One region of the Paeniglutamicibacter sp. ORCA_105 genome, then DNA from elsewhere that is predicted to be linked to it. Evidence: predicted binding sites of a transcription regulator. Region 1 holds the regulator's gene; the other holds the start of a gene.

Region 1 (9,705 bases):
GCGACCTGCCGGCACCGGTAGGCGATCCGAACGCCCCGGCCCGGGCCATGATCTTCGACTCCGTGTACGACACCTACCGTGGCGTTGTCACCTATGTCCGGGTCGTGGACGGCAACCTCTCGCCGCGCGAAAAGGTCCAGATGATGTCCACCGGCACCGTCTACGATCTGCTGGAAATCGGTGTTTCCTCCCCGGAGCCAAAGCCGAGCAAGGGCCTGGGCGTCGGCGAGGTGGGCTACCTGATCACCGGCGTGAAGGATGTGCGCCAGTCAAAGGTCGGCGACACCGTCACCAACTTCGCCAAGCCGGCCGCCAAGTCCCTGGGCGGCTACCAGGACCCCAAGCCCATGGTGTTCTCCGGCCTGTACCCGATCGACGGTTCTGACTACCCGGCCCTGCGCGATGCGCTGGACAAGCTGCAGCTCAATGACGCCGCGTTGACCTACGTCCCGGAGACCTCCGTGGCCCTGGGCTTCGGTTTCCGTGTCGGTTTCCTGGGCCTGTTGCACTTGGAAATCACCCGTGAGCGCCTCGAGGCCGAATTCAACCTTGACTTGATCTCCACCGCACCCAACGTGGTGTACGAGGTCATGACCGATGACAAGAAGCTGCGCACCGTGACCAACCCGAGCGAGTTCCCCGACGGGAAGATCCTCGAGGTCCACGAGCCGATGGTGGCCGGCACGATCCTGGCGCCCAACGAATTCGTCGGCGCCATCATGGAACTGTGCCAGTCACGCCGTGGTGTCATGCGCGGCATGGACTACCTCTCCGAGGAACGCGTGGAGATCCGGTACTGGCTTCCGCTGGCGGAAATCGTCTTCGATTTCTTCGACGTGCTGAAGTCAAAGACCCGCGGTTACGCCTCGCTGGACTGGAAGGCCGACGGCGAGCAGGTCTCGGACCTGGTCAAGGTCGACATCCTGCTCCAGGGCGAACAGGTCGACGCATTCAGCGCCGTCACGCACCGCGACAAGGCCTACGCCTACGGGCTGATGATGACCCAAAAGCTGCGCGAACTGATTCCGCGCCAGCAATTCGAGGTGCCGATCCAGGCAGCCATCGGTTCACGCATCATTGCCCGTGAGTCAATCCGCGCCATCCGCAAGGACGTTTTGGCCAAGTGCTACGGCGGTGACATCAGCCGCAAGCGCAAGCTGCTGGAAAAGCAGAAGGCCGGCAAGAAGCGGATGAAGATGGTCGGCCGCGTGGAGGTTCCCCAGGAAGCCTTCATCGTCGCCCTGTCATCCGACGAGCCCAAGAAGAAGTAGCAATGCCTTCTGCCTTGCCCCTCGGGGACCCGGCGCCGTCGGACGGGTTGCTGCCGGCAACCTGCGCCGAGGGCGCCGTGGACCGGAGTTTTTCGGTCTACGTCCATATTCCGTTCTGCGCGGTGCGCTGCGGTTACTGCGACTTCAACACCTACACGGCGCATGAGCTGGGCTCCGGTTCCAGCCAGGACACCTACGCCGAGGCGGTTTCCGCGGAAATCGCCTTTGGCGCGAAGGCCCTGGAGGAATCGGGCGTGCCGCGGCGCGAGGTCTCCACCGTCTTTTTCGGCGGCGGAACCCCCACGCTACTGCCCGCCGGGGACCTGGTCCGGGTGCTGGCCGAGATCCGCACCCAGTGGGACCTGGCGCCCGACGCCGAGGTCACCACCGAGGCCAACCCGGATTCGGTGACGCCCGAATCCCTGCGGCTGTTGGCCGACGGCGGGTTCACCCGCGTGTCCATCGGCATGCAGTCGGCGGTCCCGCACGTCCTGAAGACCCTTGACCGCACCCACAACCCCGCGCGGGTTGGCCAGGCCGTGCAGTGGGCCAAGGACGCCGGCCTGCAGGTCAGCGTCGACTTGATCTACGGCACCCCGGGGGAGTCGATCGAGGACTGGCGCACCAGCGTGGCCACGGCCTTGTCCTACGATCCCGACCACATTTCGGCCTATGCGCTGATCATCGAGGAAGGCACCCGGCTGGCCGGGCAGATCCGCCGCGGTGAAGTCGCCAACATCGATGACGACGACCACGCCGACAAGTACCTGATCGCCGACGAGCTCTTCGCCGCCGCCGGATACAAATGGTATGAGGTCAGCAACTGGTCCAAGGACGAATCCGCACGGTGCCTGCACAACCTTGCCTACTGGCAGGGCGGCGACTGGTGGGGAGCGGGCCCCGGAGCGCACTCACACGTGGGCGGGCTGCGCTGGTGGAACGTGAAGCACCCGGCCGCCTACCAGCAGCGCATCGACGCCGGCACCTCTCCGGCGGCAGGACGGGAAACCCCTGACGCCGAGGCGCGCTACCTGGAGAAGGCGATGCTGCTGACCCGCATCGTGGATGGAATGGACACCGCGGACCTTGAGCCCGCGGGCCGCAAGGCCATTGCCGGGCTGATCGCCGATGGACTGGTGGTGCCCGAGGCGGCCTTCGCCAGGAAGGTCGTACTCACCCTGCAGGGCCGGCTGCTGGCCGATGCCGTGCTGCGGCGTTTGCTGGATTTCTAGTCCCAGGCGATTTGGCAGGGCACAAAGGAAGGTGTGGTCGGAAACCCCGAGGGGCTTTCGACCACACCTTCCTTTTTTGTACGTTTCGCTGCTACCGGAAGAGACGCAGGTTCAATCCGTAGCGGTAGGGGCGGGACTTGTTGACGTTGATTCCCGCACGCACTCCGCTGATGGTCAGGAAGAGCCAGATGGCCACCACCAGGATCGCGAAGATCCAGCCAATCCCGGGGATCATCGAGAACAGGTGCAGCACGATGGCCAGGACGGTCAGCGGGAAGGTGAAGTTCAGCGCTTCCCTGGATTCCTGGGCAGTGAACGGGCCGCGCGCCCGGAAGACCGCGTAGATGACCAAGGAGGGAATGCAGCCCAGGATCGCGCCGAAGTGGGCGATCATGGCCCATTGGCGATCCTCGGAGGGGGTCAGAGGCAGGGGCGCGGCCGAGGAACCTTCGAATCGATCCGACTGGCTGTCGCCGCCGGGAGCATTTCGTGCCTCGTTTACCACTGCTGATGTCCTCTTCGTTGGGTTGGGTGAACCGTTGGCCAGTTTATCCCCAATCGGGTGACACCGGCGAACACGAAATGCCGTTCGTTGCGCAATTGGGACCAGCCGGCGGATTTGGCCGGGATTCCGCGTTATCCCCGATGGTCCCACGTGCCCGTTCGCGTCGGCGCGGTGATCAACCTCACGTGCGGATCGGCGGGTCAGTGGTCCCCGGCGGTCAGGAAGTCGATGACTTCCTCGACCCGGCCCAGCAGCGACGGTTCCAGATCGGCGTAGGAGCGCACCTGGCCCAGGATCCTCTCCCAGCCCTGGGCGACATCGATTTGCTCCTGGTGCGGCCACCCCAGCCCCTTGAGGATGCCGGTCTTCCAGTCGGTGCCGCGCGGCACGACCGGCCACGCCCTGATCTTCAGCACGGAGGGGCGGATGGCCTGCCACACATCGACGTAGGGGTGCCCGACGATCAGTACGTTGCCGGCAGCGCCGGGCACGCGCATCGCCTCGGCGGCGATCCTTGCCTCCTTGGTTCCTGCCACGAGGTGGTCGACCAGGATGCCGAGCTTGCGCTGCGGGGAGGGGGCGAAGGCACGGATGGCACCGGCCAGGTCGTCGACGCCGTGCAGCGGTTCGACGACGATGCCCTCCACGCGCAGGTCGTGGCCCCACACCTTCTCGACCAGCTGGGCATCGTGCTTGCCCTCGACCCAGACGCGGCTGGCACGCGCCGTGCGTGCCTTCAGGTCGGCGACCATGCGCGAGCCGGAGGCGCTGCGTGCGGTTCCCTGGGGAGCCGGGGGAGCAGCGGCGGGTTCGATGATTTCCACCGGCTCGCCCTCGAGCAGGAAGCCGAAGCCGGCGCGGAAGGACTTGGTGCGTCCGTGGCGGTCCTCGAGAACCAGCACGCGCATGCCGCCGGATTTTTCGGTGCGAACCACCTCGCCGACCCATCCGCTTTCCACGTCCTCCAGCAGCAGGCCGCGGGCCAGCGGGACCTTGCGCAGTGTGCGTTTCCTGGGGGCGCTGATGTCCTGGGCGCCCCAGCCGTGGTAGCTCATCGTGTCACTTTCAGCTAGTGGTCAACAGGTCCCGGACCGATGCACGCAGCGGATTCGTTTGCCAGGGGCCGGGCAGCGTTCCGCCCTCCCGCTGGCTGATGTGTCGAACGCGGCATCGCGGTCACGGACCAAACCATGCTAACAAGGGATGCGAAAGGTATTAGACTTAGCAGTTGAACGTGTCGAGTGCCAATGCCTGCCGTCGGGCCTCGGTGCGCGCCCGGGGGTGTGGACACTGCCCCCTAGACCATGGTGATCCGGCTTGCTGGGAGAGGTGAGAATGACCGAACCACGTAGGCTCGAAGTCCTTCGAGCCATCGTTGAGGACTACGTGCAGTCACGGGAGCCCGTTGGTTCGCGTGCCCTGCTCGATCGCCACGATTTGGGCGTCTCCGCCGCCACGATCCGCAACGACATGGCATCGCTGGAGGAAGAGGGGCTCATCGTGGCCCCGCATACCTCCTCCGGGCGGATCCCCACGGAAAAGGGCTACCGGCACTTCGTTGACCAAATCGGGGACATCAAGCCGCTCTCCGGCGCGGAACGACGCGCCATCGCGGCGCTGCTCGAGGGGTCCCACGACGTCAACGACGTGCTGGAAAACACCGTGAGGCTGCTGGCCAGCATCACCCGGCAGGTTGCCCTGATCCAGGTGCCGCACTATTCGAATGCCACCGTTCGCCACATCGAATTGGTGGGACTGGGCGGCGGGCAGACCCTGGTGGTGCTCATCGCCTCCAGTGGCAAGGTCGAACAGCGCGTGATCCTGCTCCCGCCCTCCTTGGGGGAGTCGGACCTGCAGCAACTGCGCGCGGTGCTTCTCTCCGTCCTGGACGCCAAGCCGATATCCGACGTCGTCCGGCTCGCCCAGGGCGTCCCGGAACTCGTCGAGCCGCGCCTGGCACCGGCGGTCCGTGCGTTGGCCGAGGCCCTTGGCGCCCTGGCGCGCAATTCCTCGGTGGACAGGATCCTCACCGCCGGCACCGCGAACCTGGCCCGCGCCAACCTGGATTTCCCGCTAAGCATCACCCCGGTGCTGGAGGCGCTCGAGGAACAGGTGGTGCTTTTGCGCCTCTTCTCCGAGCTCGAACAGGACGCCCACGGCATTGCGGTGGGCATCGGCACGGAAAACCAATACGGCGCCCTGACCGAGGCCTCGGTGGTCGCCACCGGATACGGTCCCGGCGAGCAGGCCATGATCGGCGTGCTGGGTCCGACGCGGATGAACTATCCCACCTCGATGGCCGCGGTTCGCGCCGTCGCCCGATATCTTTCCCGAATCCTGGCCGGCTAATGCGGGTCGAAACATATTTCTTGAAGTACGAAAGGACACAGCGAGCACTGTGAGCACCCATTACGAAGTCCTGGGCGTCAGCAAGGACGCCACCGGCGAGGAAATCAAGAAGGCCTACCGCAAGTTGGCCCGAAAGCTCCACCCGGACGTGAACCCCGGCGAGGACGCGAGCGAGAAGTTCAAGCTGGTCACCCGCGCCTACGAGGTGCTCTCCGATGCGGACAAGCGCGCCAACTACGATGCCACTGGCAACGAGAACGGCAACGGCCAGACCGGCTTCGGCGGCGGCGGAGGATTCGGCGGGGGTGGCTTCGGTGACATCTTCGAGCAGTTCTTCGGCGGCGGCGGGGCCCAGGGTCCTGCTTCGCGCACCCAGCGCGGCCGCGACGCGTTGATCACCGCCACCATCGACCTGGCCGACGCGGTGGCCGGGACCGTCTACCCGCTGGAGATGGAAACGGCAGTCACCTGCCCGACCTGCGAGGGCAGCTGCTGCCGTCCGGGCACCTCCCCGGTCACCTGCACCATCTGCCACGGTGCCGGACAGGTCCAGCGTCCGGTGCGCTCGTTCCTGGGCCAGATGATGACGGTTGAGACCTGTGCCGCCTGCCGCGGCTTCGGCACCACCATCCCCGACCCCTGCATCGACTGCAACGGCCAGGGCCGCATCCGCGAACGCATTTCCAAGCAGCTCAAGGTTCCCGCCGGCGTTGCCAGCGGCACCCGCATCCACCTGGCCAGCCAGGGCGAGGCCGGCCCGGGCGGCGGACCGAACGGCGATCTTTACGTCGAGATCGAGGTCCGCCGGCACAAGATCTTCGAACGCGACGGCGTTGACCTGCACGCGCGCATGAACGTGCCGATGACGGCCGCCGCCCTCGGCGCGGACCTGGACCTGGAGACCTTCGACGGCTCCCAGGTCATCGAGGTCGAATCCGGCGCGCAGTCAGGGGACACCGTTCGGCTTCCGGGCTTGGGCGTTCCGCGCCTGCGCGGCGGCAAGCGCGGGGACATCATCGTCCACCTGCAGGTGGAGACCCCCACCAAGATCGACTCCGAACAGCGTGAGCTGCTTCAGCAGCTGGCCAAGCTCCGCGGCGAGGAATTCGCCGAGGGCCGCATGGAAAACAGTGGCGGAATGTTCTCGCGGCTGCGCGGGAAGCTGGGCAACCTGGGCGCATGAGCAACCAGTGCTTCTTCCTGTCGCCCGGTGATCTCAAGGATGCGCGGGTAGACGCCGAGCTTCAGCTGGACGGCCCCGAGGGCCACCATGCGGTGACGGTCAAGCGCGTCCGCGTGGGCGAAATGATCGACCTGGTCGACGGCTCGGGAGTGCGGGCGGTCGCCGAGGTCACCGCGACGCAGAAGGCGGCACTTGTCGCAACGGTGCGCGCCCTCGAAGCCGAGGCGCTGCAGCCGGTGGCCGTCACCCTGGTGCAGGCGCTGGCCAAGGGGGACAGGGATTTGCAGGCGGTGGAGTCCGCAGTCGAACTGGGCATCGACGCGGTGCGTCCCTGGCAGTCGGACCGGGCCATCGTGCGCTGGAACGACGCGAAGGCTGCCAAGGCCCTCGCCAAATGGGAGGGCACGGTGCTCGCCGCGCTCAAGCAGTCCCGCCGCACCTTCCTGCCCGAGGTGCGCCCGATGCTCAACAGTGCAGAGCTTGCCCGGGACATCGCCGAACGGGTCTCCGGCCCGGTTCCTGCCCTGGTGGTCGTCCTGCACGAACGCGGCACCGAGTCCCTCGCGGCCGTGGTTGCCGGGTGGCTGGAAGCCGCCCCCATGCCGGTGCCGGACGAATCCGGGACGCGTCAGGAGATCCAGCTGGTGGTGGGACCCGAGGGCGGGATCTCCGATGCCGAGCTCGACCGCTTCACCGCGGCCGGTGCCATGGTGGCCCTGCTGGGAAGCCATGTGCTGCGCGCCTCCACGGCCGGGCCGGCCGCACTGGTGCTCACCCGGCACCTGCTGGGGCAGCTCTAGGACACAAAAGATCCCACCGTTCCCCGCTGGAGTTTTTCCGGCGGGGAACGGTGGGATCTTTTTGTGCTGGTGGGGCGCCCGTCAAGCACTAGGCGTGCAAGGCCTAGTGCTTGACGGTGAAGTCCTTGGACTCGGTGCCGGAGCGGCCGCCGGTCTGCGCGTCGACGCCCCAGGCCGTGAACGTGTATTCGCCGGGGGCCAGCACATAGCTGAAGGAAAATTCGTTGTGTCCCAGCGCATCGCCGCCGGTGTGCAGTGCACCGGAGGCCACGACGGTGTCCTCGTCGCCGGATTCGGCGCGGCGGGTGATTTCCCAGAACTCCCCGCCGGAGAACATCGCGCTCACGCCATGGAAGGTGACCTGGCCGGCCTTCTGTGTGGTACCGAATTGTGGGTCGATGATCCACAGCGGCGCGGCCAGCGCGGTGTCGCGCCCGAAGTCGTGGTCCAGGGTGATGTGGTCAAAGGCCTCGTAGCCGGTTTCGCCGTCGACGAGGATCCGCACGGTGGGTTCCAGTCCCTCGGTGAGGATTCCGGCGTTCGACGCGGCCGCGGTGGCCGTGAACACCAATTGGGCAATGGAACGTTCGGCCAGTCCCTCATCGACGTCCGAGCCGAAGGCCTTGGCCGAGAGGTCCAAGGTGATGACGTTGTCGGGGCCGATTGAGGCGCCGACGGACGAGCTGGGGCGCCAGGCGCTGAAATAGCGGGGGTCCGCCGGCTCTTGCGAGAGCATGTAGCGCACCGAGTCGGCGATGGGATCGGCCGCCTCCTTGACGCGAACGAACTCCCGGTACAGGGAAACGGTTCCGTCGTTTTCAGCCAACCAATACACCGGGATGTGTGCGGTGGTGTTCAGTGATTCCATCTCCACGCTCGGCAACGGCGCAGGCGACTGCACGCTGGTTGCCGCTTTCGGCATGGAATACCGCTCGCCCGGTACACCCAGCCCGCACGCGGCCAGGGCGCCAAGCGCCACAGTCATCCCCAGTACCGCAAGGCGGGAACGGGGGGACCGGCGGGAACGGGACATCGGAATACTGGGCTCTCTGCAGGAATCTGGGGCGAATGGCTGGACCGGCATGGCGGGGGGGATTGCCGTGGGTCCTTCCCCAGCTTGGCATAGGTTGACGACCGGTAGGGCGGGAAATCCGCGATTCGCGTGGACTGTTGCCTGATTGATATGTATCGATGCAAGTTGTGCCCGAATCGTTGCCCCCCCAATTTGCAAACCATTCGGTATTTGGTTTCTTGGCCGCACCCCCCCTGCCGCCACACGGGTAGTCTTGGCCGGCACTTCCAAGTCCCGACGCTTCCATCCACGATAGGATTGGATAAGTGCAGGGAACCCTGGCCGCGGAACGACCGCAGGCGCCATTCGCCGGCACGGAATGCGGAGGCTTCAACAGTCATATGGACCAACAATTGAACCAAGTGGGCCAGCCCCGGGGAACCGACGCCCTGGTCCAGTTCGACAGTTCGGACCAAATGGTCGCCACACTCGGTGCGCACGATGAGCTGCTGCGCGTGATCACGGGAGCCTATCCGCAGGCGGATTTGCACGTCCGCGGCAACGAGCTGAAGGTCAGCGGCGATGCGGTCCAGGCCCACAAGGCCCTGCGCGTGATTTCCGAGGCCCGCACGCTGGCCGGAAACGGCACACGCATTTCCGCCCAGACCATTGAGCAATTGGTGCGCATGCTGGAAAGCACCGGCGCCGACGACGCCCAATCGGTGCTGGGCCTGAAGATCCTCTCGGGCCGCGGCAAGGCCATCCGGCCCAAGACCGTGAACCAGAAGAGCTACGTCGATGCGATTGACGAGAACACCGTCATCTTCGGCATCGGCCCCGCCGGCACCGGCAAGACCTACCTGGCCATGGCCAAGGCGGTCGCCGCGCTGCAGGCCAAGGAAGTCAGCCGCATCATCCTGACCCGCCCGGCCGTCGAGGCGGGGGAGAAGCTCGGCTTCCTGCCCGGAACGCTCACCGACAAGATCGACCCCTACCTGCGCCCGCTCTACGATGCGCTGCACGACATGATCGAGCCCGACTCGATGCCCAGGCTCCTGGCCGCCGGCACCATCGAGGTCGCGCCCCTGGCCTACATGCGCGGGCGCACGCTCAACGACGCCTTCATCATCCTGGACGAGGCGCAGAACACCACGCCCGAGCAGATGAAGATGTTTCTCACGCGGCTCGGCTTCGGGTCCAAGATCGTCGTGACCGGGGATATCACCCAGGTCGACCTTCCCGGCGGCACCAAGTCGGGGCTGCGCGTGGTCACCGAGATCCTCGAGGGCGTAGACGACATCGCCTTCTGCGAACTTGACGCCAGCGACGTGGTCCGCCACCGGCTGGTGGGTG
Region 2 (18,997 bases), on a different contig from region 1:
GGTCGATGGCGGGGCCAATCTTTTCCGGGGTTCCGGAGCCGAAGCCGAAGAGCCCGTCGTGGGTGGCCAGCACGACTTTTTCGGTCTCGGAATCGACAGCCATGCCATGGATGTGGGCGAAGGGTTGGGTCGGCTCTTTGGGTTGCGGGCCTTGGGGGGACGCCGGGGTGCAGGAGGTCAGCAGGAGGAGAAGGGCGGCGGCAGCAGCCGCACGGCCCCTAGTGCGGGCAGCAGAAAAGGAAGGGCGGATCATGAATGGAGTCTCCAGAACAGAAAAACGGAAATGACGAGGATGCTGCGGGACGCATCATGCGCCCCGCAGCCAAACGGCATGTTGCCTTAGAGGCCGGCCAGCAGTTCCTTCATCTTTTCGATTTCCCCGCTCTGGTCCTTCGCCATCTTTTCCGCCTGGGCGACGGCGTCCGGGTTGGACCCGTTGGCGGTTTCTTCCTGGGCCATCTTGACGGCGCCCTCGTGGTGCTTGACCATCTGGGTCAGGAAGAGCCTGGCTGCCTCGGTTCCCTGGGCTGCTTCAAGGGCGGCCATGTCGTCCTCGGTCATCATGCCCTCCATCCCGTGGTCCCCGGACATGGCGACCGGTTCACCCCAGGCGCTGAGCCAGCCGGTCATGGTCTTGATTTCCGGGCCTTGGGCTGACTTGATATCTTCGGCCAGCTCGGTGACAGCCGGGTCGATGCCGTCCTTGGCCAACACCATGTCGCTCATTTCCACGGCCTGCTCGTGGTGCGGGATCATCATTTGGGCGAACATCGCATCGGCGCTGTTGTGCTCCGCGGCTGCGGATGATTCGGCGGACGGGGATGCGGAAGCGGTGCCGTGGTCCATGCCCGGCATGGTGGATTCCGATTCGGTGTCCGAGGCACACCCGGCAAGTGCCAAGGTGGCTGCAAGGGCCGTCGCTGAAATAAGGGTAAGGCGTTTCATGGGAGAGTTTTCCTTCAAAAATCGATTGGATGCTGTCTATCGGCCCGTTGGTGCGGGCATGCGCAAGCTGGCCCGCCCGCTGTGGCGGGGGGCCGGTGTCTTACGTACGGCTGATGGACAGTTCGATCAGTGAAGGAGGAGGTGGGACGTGATTTGTGGCTCCGGTGACCAATGGCGGGCCGCGCAATCCCAGGCCGCCGGGCATGACCATGAGTACCGGGAGGAAAAGCCACGACAGGCCGCTGGCCACCGGCACCAGGTCGCACGCCGAGGCCTGCGACATGTCGCCGCAGCAGCTGAGGCAAGGCAAATCCGCCCATGCTGACGCGGGGGAAGACGCCGACGGAACGTGGGCGTGGTCCGCGGGACCGGAATGGTGATGTCCCTCGCCAACCGTGGAAGCCGACACCGAAGAGGTGGGTTTGGATGTTTCGGCGTGGCTGCCGGAAATGGTGTGCATCCCCATGAGACCGAGGATGAGCAGGACCATTCCCAAAAGGGCAGGTAAAGGGAGGAAAGCCGCAATGGGATGGCGGCGCGGTGCTCTGCCGGTGCCCATGTGTACCGCCTTTCCATCGTTAGTCTGCCCTCCCAGCCTACCGGGATGTTTTGGGCGGTGGTCGCAGGGTTGGCGGCTGGTGGTCGGGCCAACTCCGATCCGACACAGCAGCCAAGCGTTCAGGACGGATCCAAGGGCGGCCACGGATATCCGGATAAGGCAGACGAGGCCAAGGGCACTGGGCCTATTGGCGATCCGGCATGGCGGTTTCCGACGCGGCCCGGATTAGACGGCATCGGTTGGAGCGGCATGGTGATCGATCTCGGTCGTAAGAGCGTCGATCCGTTCGATGGCGTCGTTGAGATCGCCGACCATCGCCCAGAGGGCGGGATGTTCCTCGCGGATCTGCTCCATGGTGCTGCCGCCGGAGGTAAGCGAAGCGAGGTCGAAACTGACGTTGGTGCGCGCGCCGGCCACCGTTGCCCTCAGGGCGCCGAACGCGACGACGACATCGGCAACGAGTGAGGGGTTGCCGTTGGCCGCGAGCCACGCCAAATCGTTGATGGCGTCCATGGCTCGTTTGCCGAGGACGGCGGATGCCTTGGCAGCATCGACGGATGCCCGGGATATGGCGGCTTCCCGTTCCGGTCCGGGTTCCAGGCGAAATGCGGCTCCAAAGGCGCGGGACGCAGTCGCATCCTCATCGGCCAATTCAAGCGCGTCCTTCCGGAGGGACCGGGCCCGTGCCCGAATGCGGTCGAGTTCCCCGCGCTCGTGCTCTTCGGCTTCGGTGTAGCCGGCCACCATGGAAGTCAGCGAAGCGGCGATGGCGAGCATAAGTCCCGTCCCGGCGCCCCCGCCAGGCGAGCCGGTGGATTGCGCCAAGGCCCGCGTCCAGTCCTCGACCGTTGATCCTTGGGTGGTAACTTCGTCGCTGATGTCCATGACACCTAGTCTGCCCAAAAGCGTGGGCTGTCGCATCATTCTGCGCCGTAGTTGGATGACCTGCTCGCTTCCGGACGAACAGTGCCGCCGTGTCATCCTGGTTCCCGCCGCGGCGCCACTTGGTCGATCGCCGGGAATCTGCCCTTCGGCAGGATCGGCACGTCCACCCGCGTGCCCACCGCAACCCTTGGACCCAACGGCCATGCCCGGCGGGGTCTGGTCCTCCCCGGTGAATGGGCTGCAGTCAGACCGTCGGGGCCTGTCCTTCGTCCCCGAACTGCTGCTGGGCACGCCGTTCGCGGAGCCGGTCCAGCGAGGTCATGACCGGTCCGGCGGAAACCCCGTGCAGGACAATGGACAGTGTCACAACCAACCCGACGATCGCCCACAGCCTCTCGGCCTGGCCCTCGAAGTTCCCTTCCCCCAGCGCGTAGCCCAAGTAGTACAACGAACCGATGCCACGAACGCCGAAAAACGAGAGCGCGATGCGGTCCCGCGGACCGGTCCTGCCTCCGGCAAGACCAATCCAGCCCGCCACCGGCCGGATAAGAAGAAGAAAAGCGAGGGCCACCAGCACTTCCGCCCACCCGATGCCGTGCAACAGCCCCCGCGCGATGGCACCACCGAGCAGGACCAGGATAATGACTGTCATCAGTCGTTCCAACTGCTCGACGTAGCTATGCAACACCCGGTGGTAGCCGTGGGTGTGCTCGGCGGCCCGGATGGTGACCGCGCAGATGAAGACGGCGACGAAGCCATAGCCTTCGACCATCTCGGTCAGCCCATAGGCCAGGAACGTTGCCGCCAGGGCCACGAACCCCTCGGAATGCTCAGCCAGACGGATACTGCCATGCCTTGCCGTAAAGAAAATCCGCCCCAGCAGCTTTCCGGTTCCAAAGCCCGCCAGGATTCCGATACCGATCCGCCACAGCACATCCACGGCGAACCACTGCGGAAACCATTCCGCCGGGGATGCCCCAGCCATGCTGAGTGCAATGGCCAGATACACGAAAGGGAAGGCCAGTCCGTCATTCATTCCGGCCTCGGACGTGAGTCCGAAACGGACTTCGTCCTCCTGATCGGTTTCTGACTCTTCATCCGCTGGTTCCCCGACCTGGACCTCGGACGCCAGTACCGGGTCCGTGGGCGCAAGAGCGGCGGCGACCAGCACGGCAGCCGCCAGCCCGAGCCCCAATACCCACAACCCCAGCAGTGCCAAACCCACGATGCACAACGGCATCGCCACACCCAGCAGCCGCCAGGTAGTGGACCACCGCCGCCAGCCCACGGGACGGTCGAGGGCCAGACCGGCACCCATCAGCGAGACAATGACGCAGATTTCGGTCAAGTGGGTGGTGAATTCCCCGTACTTGACCGGATCGGGGTCCGGCAGGGTTCCGATCGCGGTAAAGGCCAGCAGCCCGGCCCCCAGGAAGACCATCGGCATGGATACCGGGACTTTCCGCAGCATCCGCGGCAGCACAGCGGCGGCGAATACGGCAACGCCCGCCGCGGCGAAGACAATGCTGGGAGGTTCGAACACCGGCGGCTCCTTGCTTGGTCACGCACTTCCTGGACTGAAAGAGCAATGCATCATTTACTTCCCGCCCGGGTGGCGGGGATCTGACAAGGTTCCCTCCGGCGAATCGCGGAACGGAACTCGGACCCATCCCTTTTTCGCTGCTGTCCTTTCGGAGTATACGTACCGGGGCCCGTCGCACAAGGGCGGGGGTGCGTCATCGACAGCGAACACTGTCCGGGCACCAATCCCGTGGACGTGAAGGTGGTTGCCGCGATGTTCCAGACATCGTCCCTTCGGATTCGACCGGACCCCCCACGGAGGATCGGCGGGCAGGTTTTGTCGCGTTGCCTATGAATGCCCACCGGCGAGCGCAGCGACCCTGGAACCCGGGAAACAAGGAGCTTTCCGCCGCGCATTCCGCACTGCAGGCGCAGGGTCGGGGCCAACCGGGTCCATGCACAAAGGGTTGTCCGCCCCGGAGCGCTGGGATAAGTTCGGGACAAGCACGTTTGGCATTCGGCGCGAGTCCGAATGGCCGAAAAATCCGCTCGGAACAACGGAGTTGCTCATCTATGGACGTACAGATCACCCTGCTGGTGGACGGTGCCAAGCGGTCGTTGACCGTTGACACCCGCACGACCCTCCTGGACGCCTTGCGGGACAGATTGGCGGTCACGTCTCCCAAGAAGGGCTGCGACCACGGCCAGTGCGGCTCCTGCACGGTGCTGCTCGAGGGACGGCGCGTGACCTCCTGCCTGGTGCTCGCCGTGGCCCAGGACGGAGCGGACGTCACCACGGCCCAGGGGCTGGGCGAGGGAGAGCAGCTACATCCCATGCAAGAGGCCTTCCTGGACAAGGACGGTTTCCAGTGCGGGTTCTGCACCCCTGGCCAGGTGTGTTCCGCCGTGGGAATGCTGCGGGAAGCAGCCCAGGGCCACCCAAGCCATGTCACCGCAGATCCCGGCACCCCGGTGGAACTCACCGATGAGGAGATCCGTGAACGCATGAGCGGGAACCTTTGCCGCTGCGGCGCCTACGTGAACATCGTTGCCGCCATCAGGGACGTGGCGGCGAGGGAAGCGGCGTCCACAGCCGACGTTGCAGACCCGGCACCGACGGGCGGTGCAGGATCATGAAGCCCTTCGATTACCGGCGTGCCGAGGACCCGGCCGATGCGGTGGCCGCTGTGGCCGGAGAACCCGGCGCCATGTTCCTGGCAGGCGGCACCAACCTCGTGGACCACCTGAAGCTCGGCATCGCCAACCCGGACCTGCTGGTCGATGTCAGCAGACTCCCGCTGGATGTCATGGAAGAGCTGCCCGATGGCCGCGTGCGGATCGGCGCGACGGTGCGCAACAGCGACCTTGCCGCCCATCCACTCATCCGGGAACGCTACCGGGTGCTTTCCCAGGCACTGCTGGCCGGGGCCTCCGGCCAATTGCGCAACATGGCCACCACCGGAGGGAACCTGCTCCAGCGCACCCGGTGCCTCTACTTCCAGGACGTGGGCACCCCGTGCAACAAGCGCGAGCCCGGTACCGGCTGCTCGGCCATTGGGGGTTACACCCGCAACCACGCCATCCTCGGTGCCTCGGAAGCCTGCGTCGCCGTCCATCCCTCGGATATGGCGGTCGCGATGGCGGTTCTGGATGCCGAGGTCGTGGTCCGGGGACCAAACGGGGAACGCAACATCCCGCTGGCGGGGTTCCACCGGCTTCCCGGCGACGAACCGGAACGCGACACCGTCCTGGAACATGGGGAGCTGGTCACCGCGGTGCTCCTGCCGCCGGCCACGCACAGTCACTCGGCATACCGGAAGGTGCGGGACCGCGCCTCCTACGCCTTCGCCCTGGTGTCCGTGGCTGCAGTGGTTTCCATGAACGGGGACGGAACCATCCGTGAGGTCCGCATGGCACTGGGGGGAGTGGCCCACAAGCCGTGGCGGGCGGAACGCGCCGAGGAGATCCTGCGCGGGGCGCAGGCCTCGGAGGAGAATTTTCGCTTGGCAGCCGAGGCGGAACTTGAATCGGCCTCGGCGTTGGATGACAACGCCTTCAAGATACCCATGGCCCGCAACACCATGGTTGCCGTGCTGCGCGAGGTCACCGGAGGGACGAGCAATGTCTGAATTGATTGAATCCAGGGCCATCGGCACCGACCTGCGTCGCCTTGACGGCCTGGCCAAGGTGCGCGGCACCGCGCCCTACGCCTTCGACCAGCCGGTGGAGAACCCTGCCTACCTCTACCCGGTGCAGGCGACCATCGCGCTGGGCAAGGTCAGCCGGATCGACACGGGTGATGCCGAGGCCCTTGACGGCGTGATCGCCGTCATCACCCATCTCAACGCTCCGAAGCTGGCCCAAACCGACGATGCCGAATACACCGTGCTGCAGGGCCCCGAGGTGGGGTTCCGCGGCCAGTTCGTGGGCGCGGTGATTGCCGAGAGCTTGGAAACCGCGCGTCACGCGGCCGGGTTGGTGACTGTGGAATACGAAGCGGACGAGCACGACGCCCTGCTGACATCCGACCATCCGGGCCTCTATGCACCCGAAGAGGTCAACGGGGGGTTTGACACCGATACCGCCGAAGGCGACGTCGAGGCCGCGCTCTCCGAGGCCGCAGTGGTCATTGACCACGTCTACACGACCCCGGCCGAGCACAACAACCCGATGGAGCCGCACGCCACCGTGGCGGTGTGGGAGGGCGGTGCGCTGACGCTGTACGACTCGACCCAGGGTGTGCATCCGGTGCGGAAGACCATTGCGCCGATCTTCGGATTGGAACCCGAAAACGTCCGTGTCATTGCACCTCATGTGGGCGGCGGCTTCGGATCCAAGGGCCTGCCGCACGCACACGTGATTCTGGCAGCACTGGCCGCCCAATGCAGCAACGGCCGGCCAGTGAAGTTCGCCCTGACTCGCCAGCAGATGTTTTCCCTCGCCGGCTACCGGACCCCCACCATCCAGCATGTGCGCCTGGGCGCCACCGAGGACGGCCACCTCACCGCGGTCTGCCAGGACGTGGTGGAGCCGACTTCCCGGATCAAGGAGTTCGCCGAGCAAACGGGCGTGCCGGCACGGATGATGTACGCGTCGCCGAACCGCAAGACCACCCACCGCCTGGCCAAGTTGGATATCCCCGTCCCGTCGTGGATGCGCGGGCCAGGGGAATGTCCTGGCATGTTCGGCCCAGAAGTTGCCATGGATGAATTGGCCGAGGCCTGCGGGCTGGACCCCATCGAGCTGCGGGTCCGCAACGAACCGCAGATCGATCCGGATTCCGGGAAGCCGTTTTCCAGCCGCCATCTGCTGGAGTGCCTGGCCAAGGGCGCCGAGCGCTTCGGTTGGGACCGGCGCAATGCCCGTCCGGGCAGCCGGGAAGAAGACGGTTGGCTCGTGGGGTTGGGCGTGGCCAGTTCGACCTACCCGTTCTCCCGCGTTCCCGAGAACACCGCGCGGATTCGCTTCAATGCCGACGGCAACTACGCGGTGCAAATCGGTGCGGCGGATCTGGGCACCGGGACCTGGACCACGTTGACCCAGATCGCGGCTGACGCGCTGGATTGCCCGGTGGAGCGAATACGACTTGAAATCGGCGACACCTCCCTGCCCGTTGCCTCGGTGGCCGGCGGGTCCTCGGGCACCGCGAGCTGGGGAGGTGCGATCATCGCCGCAGCCGCGGCCTTCCGCACTCAGCATGGCGACAATCCGGAGGCCTGGGCGCAGGCGCAGGCCCAGGGGATGAAGGACCCTGACACCGAGCGCTACGCGATGCACTCCTTTGGCGCGCAATTCGCCGAAACCCGCGTGCACGCGGACACCGGGGAAGTGCGGGTCTCGAGGATGCTCGGGGTGTTCTCCGCCGGACGGATCATCAACCCCCGCACGGCGCGCTCCCAGTTCATCGGCGGCATGACCATGGGTATCGGCATGGCGCTGCACGAGGACGGGGTCATGGATGCCCGGTTCGGGAAAGTGATGAACCACGACCTGGCCGAATACCACATACCCGCCAACGCGGACATTGAGGACGTGGATGCCATCTGGCTCGAGGAAACCGACCACCGCGCCGGTCCCCTCGGGGCCCGGGGGATTGGTGAAATCGGCATCGTGGGTGCGGCCGCGGCCATAGCCAACGCCACCTACAACGCCACCGGAATCCGGGTTCGCGGGTTGCCGCTGACCCCGGACAAGTTCCTTTCCTGACCGGTGGGCCCGGTGGCGAACAGGCCGAATGCCCGGCATCCGGAATCGGGTGCGGCAGCACGAGGTGAGCCGGGTGTCTCGTCCCCATCGGGGGCGGTGTCAGGTGTTTAGTTCCAGCATCAGCGCGGGGAGTTCATCGGCCAGTTCGCGCGCCAGGAATCCAAGAGGCCCGAGTTTGCTGGCCAAGCGGTCGGCTGCGGCGGCATGAAGGTGGGTTCCCCAGCAGGCGGCTTGGGGGCCGCTGGTTCCGCGTGCCCGGACCCCGGCGATGGCACCTGCCAAAACGTCTCCGCTTCCTGAAGTCCCCAGCCCCCCGTATCCCGTCGTGATCTTCCACAGTTCGGCGTTCCCGGACCCATCGCCGGGGGAGCCTGCGATCACGCCTTGACAGCTCACCACGGCGTCGAAACGGCGGGCTATGGACATCACATCGGATTCCAGGTCCTTCAGTCCCCGGCCCAACAGGATTTCCGCCTCGGGCATGTTGGGCGTCAGGATGAGCCGGCCCCGCCACGGGTCCAGTCTCTCTTCGAGTTTGAGCAGCCCAGCCAACGCGTAGGCGTCGATGACAATGGCGGGCCGGTGTGCGTCTTCCGACCTACCGACCGAATTCTCTCGCTCGAGCAGCCTGCGCAACAACTCCTCGGCCAGGTCCAGATCGTCCAAACCGGGACCGACCAGGATGGTGTCGGCCCGATCCAGGACCGAGGAAATCCGGTCCAGCCCTTCTCCGGAGACGGACCCGTTGGCGTTTTCCGGCAAGCCCATGGCCCCGCATTCCGGCAGCGCCACTCCCACCTGCACTGCCACGGACTCGGCGACTGCCAGCGTCAGCTTTCCGGCACCTGCACGAAGTGCCGCGGTTCCGGCAAGCACCGCAGCCCCGGGCGTCGTTCGTCCACCGCCGATGACCAGGACCGTGCCGCGGGAGTACTTGTCTTCCCCGGGTGCCGGCAGCGGCCAATCGCGCAGCAGGGACGGTGTCACTGGCGTGGGATCCCCGCCTTTGCGATCAATGCGGGTGGACATTGGTGTCTCCTGCGTGCTCGGTAACCGTCACGCCCTGCTCGATGAGATGGTCGGCTACGTTGAAGCTCTCCAATGTCCACGGTCCGGAGCCGGAGGGACGCACGTAGCGTGTGCTCGAGGCATTGAGTATGGACGTACTTGCGGCAAGGTCCAGAAGCTCTTCCTCCGTCATGCCCTCCAGGATGTATCGGAACAGCATGATCACTGCGTCGTGGCATACCAGCACCACCCTGCGTCCATTTCCGAGCCTGTTCAGCTCTTCCAGGACGGATCTCAGCCGGAGCGCCACATCGGCCCACGACTCACCGCCTGGAGGACGGTAGTACAGCTTGCCCAACCAGCGCCGCCTCTCGGCTTCCTCCGGGAACCGATTCTCCACACCCAGGCTCGTCAGCCGGTCCAGGATGCCCAGCTCGCGGTCCCGCAGCCGTTCATCGGTGCGGACCGCCAGCGGCCACTTGGCTGTCTGGACAGCGATTTCCGCTGTCTGCTTGGCTCGTGTGTAGGGCGATGACACCACCGTATCGGGCCGGAAATCGTCATGGACCCGGGCCAGGGCAGTACCCAACGCCTTGGCCTGTTCCTGCCCGGTGCTGGACAAATACACGTCGGCATCCCGCGCGGGGACCTCGATGACCTCCGCACCGGCCAGGCGCGCCGCGGTGGCAGCAACGTTGCCTTCGCTCTCTCCGTGCCGGATCAGGAGCAACTCCACCGCCCCCGCTTCCTGTACGGCGTCTGTCAGCCCACCTTCATTCAAGGAAACCACCCCTCATTCTGCGGTCTTTGCCATTGCAGGAAGACTACCAACGGTGCACCTACGGGAGAAGCAAAACGTACGCGACCGCGCAACAGGGTGGAGGATTGGCCCGTAAACCCACGCCGACTCGCTGCGCGCCTCGGCGGGCATTCCGCAGCGCGTCGGCGCGGACCGATTTGGCTCCTCGGGCTTGGCCTTCGACGGGATACATGTGGGGATCGAACCCACCCCCTCGACGTTGTGCCGTATTTTCATGCAGGTATCGGGCGTCACTCGCCCGCGCAGACAGAAACGGCACACGCCGAGGGAGATGGGTTGTTGCGATCCGCTGTTTAGGAGGCGAGGGCTGCAGATTGCGCAGCCGATGATTTCCGCCAAGGGCTCCCGGTGAAGCGGATGTACTTCAATACCGCCCGATCGGGCTCGTCCTGCTCGCCATTGATCGCACCGCCGACGCGTTCGTGCCATTCTTCCGGCACCAACGCGGGATTGACCGGGTTCTGGCACATGAACACCCGAAAGGCGGGACAGAACGGAACCACCTCGATACGGCTGCGCTGCGCATCTTCCAGGATGAAACCCATCGCCCTATTCGCCCGAGCAGCGCTCTTGAACTTGCGCCGCATTTGGGTGTAAAGCACCCACATCTGCTTCTCGTGCATTTCGTACTGCACAAATCCAATACGACTTCCGGCCTCATAAAATTCGTACCTCTGAGCCTCGGTATTGTTCTGGATCACAAACACACCACTACACCTCCATGGCCATCCCGAGTACACCTCCATGGCCATCCCGAGCCCCAAGGCGAACGTTTCATCGCCTTGGTCCAGGTAAGGCGTTGTAAATGAACAGGACAGTCATCTGCGAGTGTGGCGCCGGAGCGCTTATCCATATTCTTACCGTGATGAGAACTTATGGGTTTTGAATTTTCGCTGTCCGCCGAAAACCCGACACGCGCAGACCAGTACCTTTGAAACCATCAGTTGATGCCCTATTGGTGAACTTCACCTGACAAGCCCATCCGCGAGTTGGACGTCTCTGCGCCCTTCGTACAGGGGAGGAGCAGAGCGGCTGTGCGGCCTCCAGACACCGGGCACTGGCGACACTCATTGGACGGTTCTGGACGTTCAGGCACACGAGGCATTGGACCGCACTGGAAACGGCTGGAAACTCAAATTGCGGCACCCGCTTTTCCCCGTGCATCGCCTAGTCGGGAGCTACAGTGCGAAGCCGGCGCACGACACAGCGCTGCAACCTCGGCTGCGGAGCGGTACATCATGACGTGGCTCTCGTCGTCGATCTGCGCCATCGAGCCATGCGGCGCCAGGTGCGCGAGGGCGGAGGTCCATGCTGCCGGGACGATTGGATCCTGTGTCCCGCGGATAACCAACACGGGCACCTGAATATTGGCGATTCCGTTTTCGATGTGATTCGAAAGCATTGCTGGAACTGTCCTGAAGTACCAGGGCGGGCGGCAACGGAAAATGTAGTCGCTGAGTACGATGGCGTTGATCCGCCATGGCTCGCGGAGGGTGTCCTGCCCCAGCCGCAGGGTCTGGAGCCAGAATCCGCGCTCGGGAGGGTAATTGGTGGGCCCCAACAACACGAGGCGGGGTGACGCAGCCGCGCGCATGTTCGCCATCTCCACGGCTATCTGGGACCCCATGGAGTGCCCGACCAGGATGGGCCGATGTGCCCCCAATTCGTCAAGGGCGTCCCACACGGCGCGTGCGTAATCCGGCACGCTCAAAGTTCGACGTGGTTTCGGCGTGCTTCCGTGGCCTGGCAATTCGATGTTGTGGACCGTGGCGGTGCGTGCCAATTCCTTGGCGAGTGGGCGAAAATAGCGCGACGAGACGCCTATGCCGTGAATCAAGACATATGTGTCCGGGCCGGTTCCAACGCTATGCACGTGCACCTGGGTGCCGGGCCGTCCCGCCACATGGAACCTCGGACCACTGGCGCGGCCAGTCCCTCGGTGTGCCCCCGAGTCCGTCCGTCGGTGCAACAAGATTCCGCCGACGATCAAGCCGAGCCCCACACCCAAGAGGACACCGGGAACGATGTCGGGCCCGATGAATGTCTTGGACGTGGTTCCCCGGTTGCCGGCGTTCGTTGCAGCAATAGTTGACATGCCAGCCCCTTGTTTCTCGCCCTTGACCGGTCCTCTTCGGGAAAACAGTAGCCTTGCATGCTCCTGTAGTCCATGATCTGCGTGGGGGGCTGCGCTGTGAGGTTGGTGGAGGTGCCTGCCAGTGTCCCATGGCATCGATGCCTGGATGACGGCCGTTGGCCTTCTGGATGAGGGGCGGTGGGTGAGGCTAGCCCTAGGGTTGGGGTGCAGGTTCCGCGTCGTCGGGACCGTCGCTATGCCGCGAGAGTTCCAGGCGCAAGGCCGTGTTTTCCGCCTCGAGGGCCAAGGCCAGACGGATGCCGGAAAGGTTGAGGCCGAGGGCGAGGAGTTCGGCGATCCTTCGCAGGATCACTATGTCGTTGTCGCTATAGCGGCGGGTTCCTCCTTCGGTGCGTCCCGGCTCCAACAATCCGGCCCGTTCGTACAGGCGCAGGTTTTGCTGCCCCATCCCCACCAGCTCGGCCGCGACCGAGATGGCATAGACCCCGCGCGACCCTGGATCCCTGCTTACCATGGTCGATCCCCTTCCAGACTTAATTCCAGATAATCCTCTTGCACCAGACTGTCACGCGTGCTATAAAAAATCTATCCCCACCGATATAGGTTCCGGTGGGGATCCATCACCCAAAATTGCATCAATTGACACCACAAAGGAGAGAAAGCCATGTTGATGCGAACAGATCCTTTCCGTGAAATCGACCGGCTCGCCCAGCAGGTTTTGGGGACCTCAGCCCGACCGACCACCATGACCATGGACGCCTGGCGTGACGGTGACACCTTCGAGGTTCAGTTTGACTTGCCCGGGGTCAGCCCGGACTCGATCAACCTGGACGTGGAACGAAATGTGGTGACCATCCGGGCCGAACGCCCGGATGTGGAAGAGAACGTGGAGATGCTTGCCGCCGAGCGGCCCCGGGGCGTGTTCAGCCGCCAGCTGGTCCTGGGAGAAAACCTGGATACGGAGAACATCGAAGCCAGTTACGACTCCGGCGTGCTGAGCTTGCGCATCCCGGTGGCCGAGCAGGCCAAGCCGCGCAAGATTGCCATCACCAGCAAGGGCGGGGAGCGCCAGGCCATCAGAAGCTAAGCCAGGATACCCCCGGTTCCACGTTCCGCAGCTGGAAGGCATGCCAACGGCTAGCCGTGCCTGGGCAAAGGCGCTTTCCATAGGACACGCCACCTCGCAGCAAGGGCCACCGGTTTTCCGTTGGAATCGCTTTCCGTGACTTGGTCCCCGGCCCACGGCCGGGGACCAACACACATTCAAACACAGCAAATAGGGGGGGGTGCGGCTCCGCCGGGAACCGGAGGGTTCCCGGCGGAGAAGTAGCCCGATGTCCCTTTTGTGCCGCGGGCCGCCCGGCCCGCGCGCTCACGGCCAGTCAATGATCACCGGTCCCGTTGTCGGACCGCCGCCAGGAGGTGTTTTTAGATGAGCGCATGGCGTCGCTACGATTCGCCGTTACTGCCGGCCTTCCATGAACGGTTCGAGAAACGTTGGGGCGAGGGCACCGCCCCTTTCTTGGACCCGGAAGTCCATGAACAGCCCATGCCGCGTGCCCAGTGGATCAACATTGACACGGGTGCCGCGCTGGCGGTCGTCCCCGTATGGACAGACGACGAACATCGCAGGTCCTTCGCCATGTTTTACCTGCCGCCGGCCGGCGACATTTGGCTGCTGCGCCCGGGGATCCCTGATTACATCGAATCGGAGAACCTGCGAAGCATTACCTTGCGCAACGACGCCTTCAAGAAAGCAGTCGACCACGCCAAGGCCTTCATTGAGGGATCCGGAAACCTCTGAACGTCGATCCGGCGAACACCCGGCACCGCGCCGGATCCGGTATGCCGTCCGGGTCGCGGTGCTCGGGGAGGGCAGTACGCCTGATCACGGGACAGCGCTGCGTCTGGCCGTGAGACCAACATAGACGCCGCGGCGGACTGGACGGATGCGCCCCAAGGGTGCCGGATTCCGATGAACCGGGGCAGGGTCCGGGGCAGGGCGTGCCTCGGGCGCCTGGGCGGTGTCGTCCATCGTCCCCGAGGCCAAGGCTTCCATGGCCTCGACCAATGTCCTGTGCACCCCGGCGAAGCTTCCTGTCCCGGTCGTGGCCTCGAAGCGCTGGTCGTCGCAGAGGCGGACAGCTCCCAGCTCCCTTCCGCTGCGGACTATGCGGACGGAGTACTGGAAAGGCCCGGTTGGGCGGGCTTCGAGTCTGCCGATGCGCAGTGGCTCGAGTTCTTCGTGTCTGCTCACCTTGGTGCCCCCGTTCACAGGTTCTTGTTGAGATTTCCGTGTCCGGGCCGGCGGGTGCCCGCGTCCGCGGTGCGGGTCAGCAGCAGGGCGAGGGCAACCATGCCCAGACCCAAGACCAGATGCAGCCAGTTGTCCGCGTCGTTCACCGGCACGAAATTGGCCTCGGTGTCGTGGTCGATGAGCAGCCCGTAGATCCACAGCACGAGGTAAACCACCCCGCCCCACAGCAAGTAGTTCTTGGCTGTGCCGGGGGTCCGGGCCAATGCGATGCCTCCGATGCCGAAGAGCAGGTGTACGACGTTGTGCAGGATGGAAACCTGGAACACGCCCATCAGCATCGCGTCCGAGTCGTGGCCCGCGAAGGAAAGCTGGTCGTAGTTGGAGGTGATCCCTGGAACAAATCCCAGGATCCCGACGAGTAGAAAGACTGCGCCGACGGCCAATGCCGCCTTCTGGACATTGGTGCGCTCTGTGCCTGTACGTGCAGTGTGGCTGGTCATGGTGTGGCCCTTTCCGAAGATCGTGGCTGCAGCGACCTGCTGCGTTCTCACATGTTGCATCATCCGACCCGATGAGGGAACTCTTTTGCAATGCGGTCCGCGAATTGGGTTCACCGACCTGCGACCGGCGCCCGGGCATGAGCGAGTCGACGGCCATGTGAGCGTTCAATGCCGTGAGCGTTCAATGCCGTGAGCGTTCGGTGCCGCGAACGTTGCCTGGCTACGTCGTCCCCACCGACCGCACCACCTCGACGGTATCCTTGGAAGATGAGCGTCGAAGCACAAGCCGCCGTCACATTTGACGGCCAATTTGCCCGTGAACTTCCCGAGCTGGCCATTCCCTGGCAGGCGGAGCAGGCTCCGGATCCGCGGCTGCTGGTGCTCAACGAGCCGCTGGCCGCCCAGCTGGGCTTCGATCCCGCGTCCCTGCGCAATGCCGAGGGCCTGGGGCTGCTGATCGGCAACGCGCTACCCCATGGTGCCACTCCAGTTGCGCAGGGATATGCCGGCCATCAGTTCGGCTCCTACTCGCCGCGTCTGGGCGACGGACGGGCGCTGCTGCTCGGCGAGGTTCTGGATGCCGACGGCCGTCTTCGGGACATCCACCTCAAGGGTTCCGGACGCACCCCGTTTGCCCGCGGCGGTGACGGGTTCGCCGCAGTCGGTCCGATGCTGCGCGAATACGTGATCAGTGAGGCGATGCACGCCTTGGGCATTCCCACCACACGCTCCCTGGCCGTGGTGGCGACAGGACAGCAAATTCGCCGCGAGACCATGCTTCCCGGGGCCGTGCTGACCCGGGTGGCGAGCAGCCATCTGCGGGTAGGGAGCTTCCAGTATGCCCGGGCCATGGACAATCAGGACCTGCTGCGTCGTCTCGCAGACCATGCGATCGCGCGCCATTATCCGGGAGCAGCCCAGGCGCAGAACCCCTACCTCGCGCTCTTCGAAGCCGTGGTCGAGGCCCAGGCATCGCTGCTGGCCCGGTGGATGCTGGTGGGTTTCATCCACGGCGTCATGAATACGGACAACATGACCATCTCGGGGGAGAGCATCGACTACGGGCCGTGCGCCTTCATGGACGTATTCGATCCGGCCACGGTCTACAGCTCGATCGACGAAGCCGGCCGCTATGCCTATGGCCACCAGCCCATCGTGGCGCAGTGGAACCTCGCCCGTCTCGCGGAGGCCCTCCTTCCCCTCTTCCACGAGGACCAGGAGCAGGCCGTTGCCTTGGCACAGGAATCGCTCGGCGCCTTCCACAGCAAGTACAGCGCCGAGTGGTTGGCCGGAATGAAAACCAAGCTCGGCCTGGCCGACGGCCTCGCGGATCAAGCAGCCACATCACTCACCGAGGAACTGTTCACCCTCCTGCAGGAAGACCGCGTCGATTACACGTCCTTCTTCCGGAGCCTGGGCACGGCCGCGCGCGGGAATGCCGAACCCGCGCGCTCCATGTTCTCGAACCCGGCCGCATTCGTTGCCTGGGTTCAGCGCTGGCGGGCACTTCATCCGGATGCGGAGCTGATGGACCAGGCCAACCCCGTCTACATCCCGCGGAACCACCTCGTCGAAGAGGCGCTCGCTGCCGCCGTCGACGGCGACCTGGAGCCGTTCTCGAAGCTCCTGGCTGCGGTCACCGCACCATTCGAGGAGCGTCCCGGCTTCGAGCGGTACGCCACCGCGGCCCCGGAAGACTTCGGCCCCTACCGGACCTTCTGCGGAACCTGAGCCGTTGCGTAGCGCCATGCCAGACTGAAGGGGAACGTTGGTACAGGGCGGAAGAAAGGGCCACCCGGTACGGAATCGACAGACTCTGGTGAGGGGGAGTTCGACGATGGAAAATCGGGCAGCCGACCACGCGAAGCCGCACGTCTTCACGATTGGCCATTCCACCCGTGGCTTTGACGAGGTGCTGGAGATGTTGCGCACCAACGGGGTGAGTAAATTGGTGGACGTCCGTTCGTTTCCGGCGTCACGGAAATTTCCGCAGTGGAACCAAGACGCGATCAAGGAAGCGTTGCCCGTGGATATCGGGTACCGGTGGATCCGGAATCTGGGCGGTCGCAGGCACACGCCGGCCGGCGTGGCCAGTCCGAACACGGGGTGGAGGGTCAAGGCCTTCCGTGACTACGCCGATTACATGTCGAGTGCAGAGTTCGGGTCCGGGCTCGCCGAGCTGTTGAAGGTCGCGGATGAATCCGTGCCGGCCATCATGTGCAGCGAGGCCGTGCCGTGGAGATGCCACCGGAGGTTGGTCACCGATGCGCTTCTTGTCGCCGGGGTGGAGGTCTCCGACATCATGTCAACCTCCTTGACCCGGCCGGCGAACATGACAGCGTTCGCCAAGGTGAAGGGCGGGAAAATCACCTATCCCGCGTCCGAAGAAGGATGAGCATGGACGTGGGCGAGGAGGTCCGGGCAGCGGTGGTGGCGATCCCTGCCGGTTGCGTCGCGACCTATGGCGAGATCGGGCGGGCGGTGGGAATCGGCCCCCGGCAGGCAGGTCGCGCGGTGTCGGCCCTGGACGACGACGTGCCGTGGTGGCGGATCGTCTATGCCGACGGCACGCCGGCGACATGCCACGGCGGGGAAGCCCGGGCGTTGCTTGAGGCCGAGGGCGTTCCGTTCCTCAACGGCCACGTCGACATGGCCAGGATCCGCCGTACCGGCAACCGCTAACGGCCTCGGTGCGCTGGGGAAAGTCCGGCCGGGTCAGCCTTTCCTGTACCGCCGACCCCCGTTTCCCTCGTCTCCGGTCTGCTCGCCACCATATACTCGGAGCATGCCAATTATGCGCCTTGACAGAGGCTTCCTCGCTCAGCCGTCCGCCCTCGAGCAGCACCGGGGCGCCCTGTGAGCGGCGGTCTCGTCGCCCTGCTGGACGATGTCGCGGCCTTGGCCCGCATTGCGGCCGCCTCGGTGGACGACGTCGCCGCCGGAGCCGCGAAGGCGGGGGCCAAGGCCGCCGGCGTGGTCATCGACGACGCCGCCGTCACCCCGCAGTACGTCTCCGGGGCCGACCCGTCCCGCGAACTGCCGATGATCAAGAAGATCTTTTGGGGCTCGTTGCGCAACAAGCTGTTGATCATCCTGCCGGCGCTGCTGCTGGTCAGCGCGTTCCTTCCGGGGGCCATTCCGTTCATCCTCATGCTGGGCGGCACCTATCTCTGCTACGAGGGTGCCGAGAAGGTCTGGCACAAGCTCCGCGGCCACCACGAGGCCGAGAAGTCCCCAGCGGTCGAACGTGGTCCGGCAGCGGAGGCCAAGGTCATCAAGGGCGCCATCACCACCGACTTCATCCTGTCCTGCGAAATCATGGTCATCTCCATGAACGAGGTGGCCACCGAGTCCCTGCTGTCGCGGGCCATCATCCTTATCGTCGTGGCGCTCGCGATCACGGTGCTCGTGTACGGCGCCGTCGGACTCATTGTGAAGATGGACGACATCGGCCTGCACCTGGCCACCAAGGACTCCGCAGGGACAAAGCGCTTCGGCGAGATGCTGGTCAAGGGCATGCCCGCCGTGCTGGCAGCTATCACCTTTGTCGGGACGATCGCCATGCTCTGGGTCGGTGGCCACATCATGTTGCAGGGGGCCCACGATCTGGGGTGGCACGCTCCCTATGACTTGGTCCATGCCCTCGAGACACCTTTCGCCGGGATCCCCGTAGTGGGCGGCTTCCTGGCCTGGCTCGTGAACACTCTGTGCTCGGCCATCCTCGGAATCATCTGGGGTAGTGCCATCATGGCCATCCTCCACCCGCTGCTCAAGGTGCTGCCGTTCGGCAAGAAGAAGGGCGGGCACCACGAGGAGGGCGACGTCCGTGCCGCAATCGCCGGGTTCCGGCCGGGCAAAGACAACGTCGATCCCGCGCCTTAGCCGGTAACAGCTGCGGCTGCCGGGGGAGCGGCACCGCGCCAAAACCCTGGGCGTTCACACCCGACCCCTCTCTTTCCCCTTAGCCGACATCACGCCCGCCGAGGTGTTCCTCCAACGCCGAATGCCGGTGTCCTCCCATGTTGGGAGGACACCGGCATTCGGCATTTGAAATCGTTGGCGTGGTTTGGGCCAGTCCCTTCCCTAATCGTCGTCCTCGTGGGTGAAGACCAGGATGGCGCCGGGGTCTTCCAGCTCGGTGGTGGCGTCGCCGTTGGTGCCGCGGGCCAGTCCGTCCTTGTCCGTGGCCACGTAGATCGTT

The links. Region 1 encodes HrcA, which represses chaperone genes, less so after heat shock. Its sites were predicted from a motif close to TTNGCACTCGNNNNNNNCGAGTGCNAA; they were not measured.
Positions count from the first base shown of each region.
Region 2: ACIPUB_RS00705 (Hsp20/alpha crystallin family protein) is a predicted target of HrcA. The motif match lies at 12,591-12,617, and genes of this name have one in related genera.

Region 1 is NZ_JBIXLM010000024.1:23,306-33,010, forward strand. It holds gene lepA (translation elongation factor 4) at 1-1,271, shown strand, start outside; gene hemW (radical SAM family heme chaperone HemW) at 1,274-2,503, shown strand; gene ACIPUB_RS12735 (DUF4870 domain-containing protein) at 2,595-3,008, opposite strand; gene ACIPUB_RS12740 (DUF3097 family protein) at 3,209-4,063, opposite strand; gene hrcA (heat-inducible transcriptional repressor HrcA) at 4,344-5,357, shown strand; gene dnaJ (molecular chaperone DnaJ) at 5,407-6,540, shown strand; gene ACIPUB_RS12755 (16S rRNA (uracil(1498)-N(3))-methyltransferase) at 6,537-7,340, shown strand; gene ACIPUB_RS12760 (GerMN domain-containing protein) at 7,444-8,325, opposite strand; gene ACIPUB_RS12765 (PhoH family protein) at 8,754-9,705, shown strand, end outside.
Region 2 is NZ_JBIXLM010000001.1:142,301-161,297, reverse strand. It holds gene ACIPUB_RS00765 (F510_1955 family glycosylhydrolase) at 1-253, opposite strand, end outside; gene ACIPUB_RS00760 (DUF305 domain-containing protein) at 340-945, opposite strand; gene ACIPUB_RS00755 (cyclodeaminase/cyclohydrolase family protein) at 1,730-2,389, opposite strand; gene ACIPUB_RS00750 (cation:proton antiporter) at 2,634-3,932, opposite strand; gene ACIPUB_RS00745 (2Fe-2S iron-sulfur cluster-binding protein) at 4,484-5,047, shown strand; gene ACIPUB_RS00740 (FAD binding domain-containing protein) at 5,044-6,039, shown strand; gene ACIPUB_RS00735 (xanthine dehydrogenase family protein molybdopterin-binding subunit) at 6,032-8,116, shown strand; gene ACIPUB_RS00730 (NAD(P)H-hydrate dehydratase) at 8,216-9,145, opposite strand; gene ACIPUB_RS00725 (histidine phosphatase family protein) at 9,129-9,905, opposite strand; gene ACIPUB_RS00720 (hypothetical protein) at 10,238-10,651, opposite strand; gene ACIPUB_RS00715 (alpha/beta fold hydrolase) at 11,077-11,781, opposite strand; gene ACIPUB_RS00710 (MerR family transcriptional regulator) at 12,233-12,553, opposite strand; gene ACIPUB_RS00705 (Hsp20/alpha crystallin family protein) at 12,704-13,126, shown strand; gene ACIPUB_RS00700 (hypothetical protein) at 13,472-13,843, shown strand; gene ACIPUB_RS00695 (hypothetical protein) at 13,928-14,296, opposite strand; gene ACIPUB_RS00690 (DUF4383 domain-containing protein) at 14,311-14,796, opposite strand; gene ACIPUB_RS00685 (protein adenylyltransferase SelO) at 15,064-16,527, shown strand; gene ACIPUB_RS00680 (DUF488 family protein) at 16,634-17,191, shown strand; gene ACIPUB_RS00675 (MGMT family protein) at 17,188-17,478, shown strand; gene ACIPUB_RS00670 (DUF808 domain-containing protein) at 17,653-18,678, shown strand; gene ACIPUB_RS00665 (glucose/sorbosone family PQQ-dependent dehydrogenase) at 18,880-18,997, opposite strand, start outside.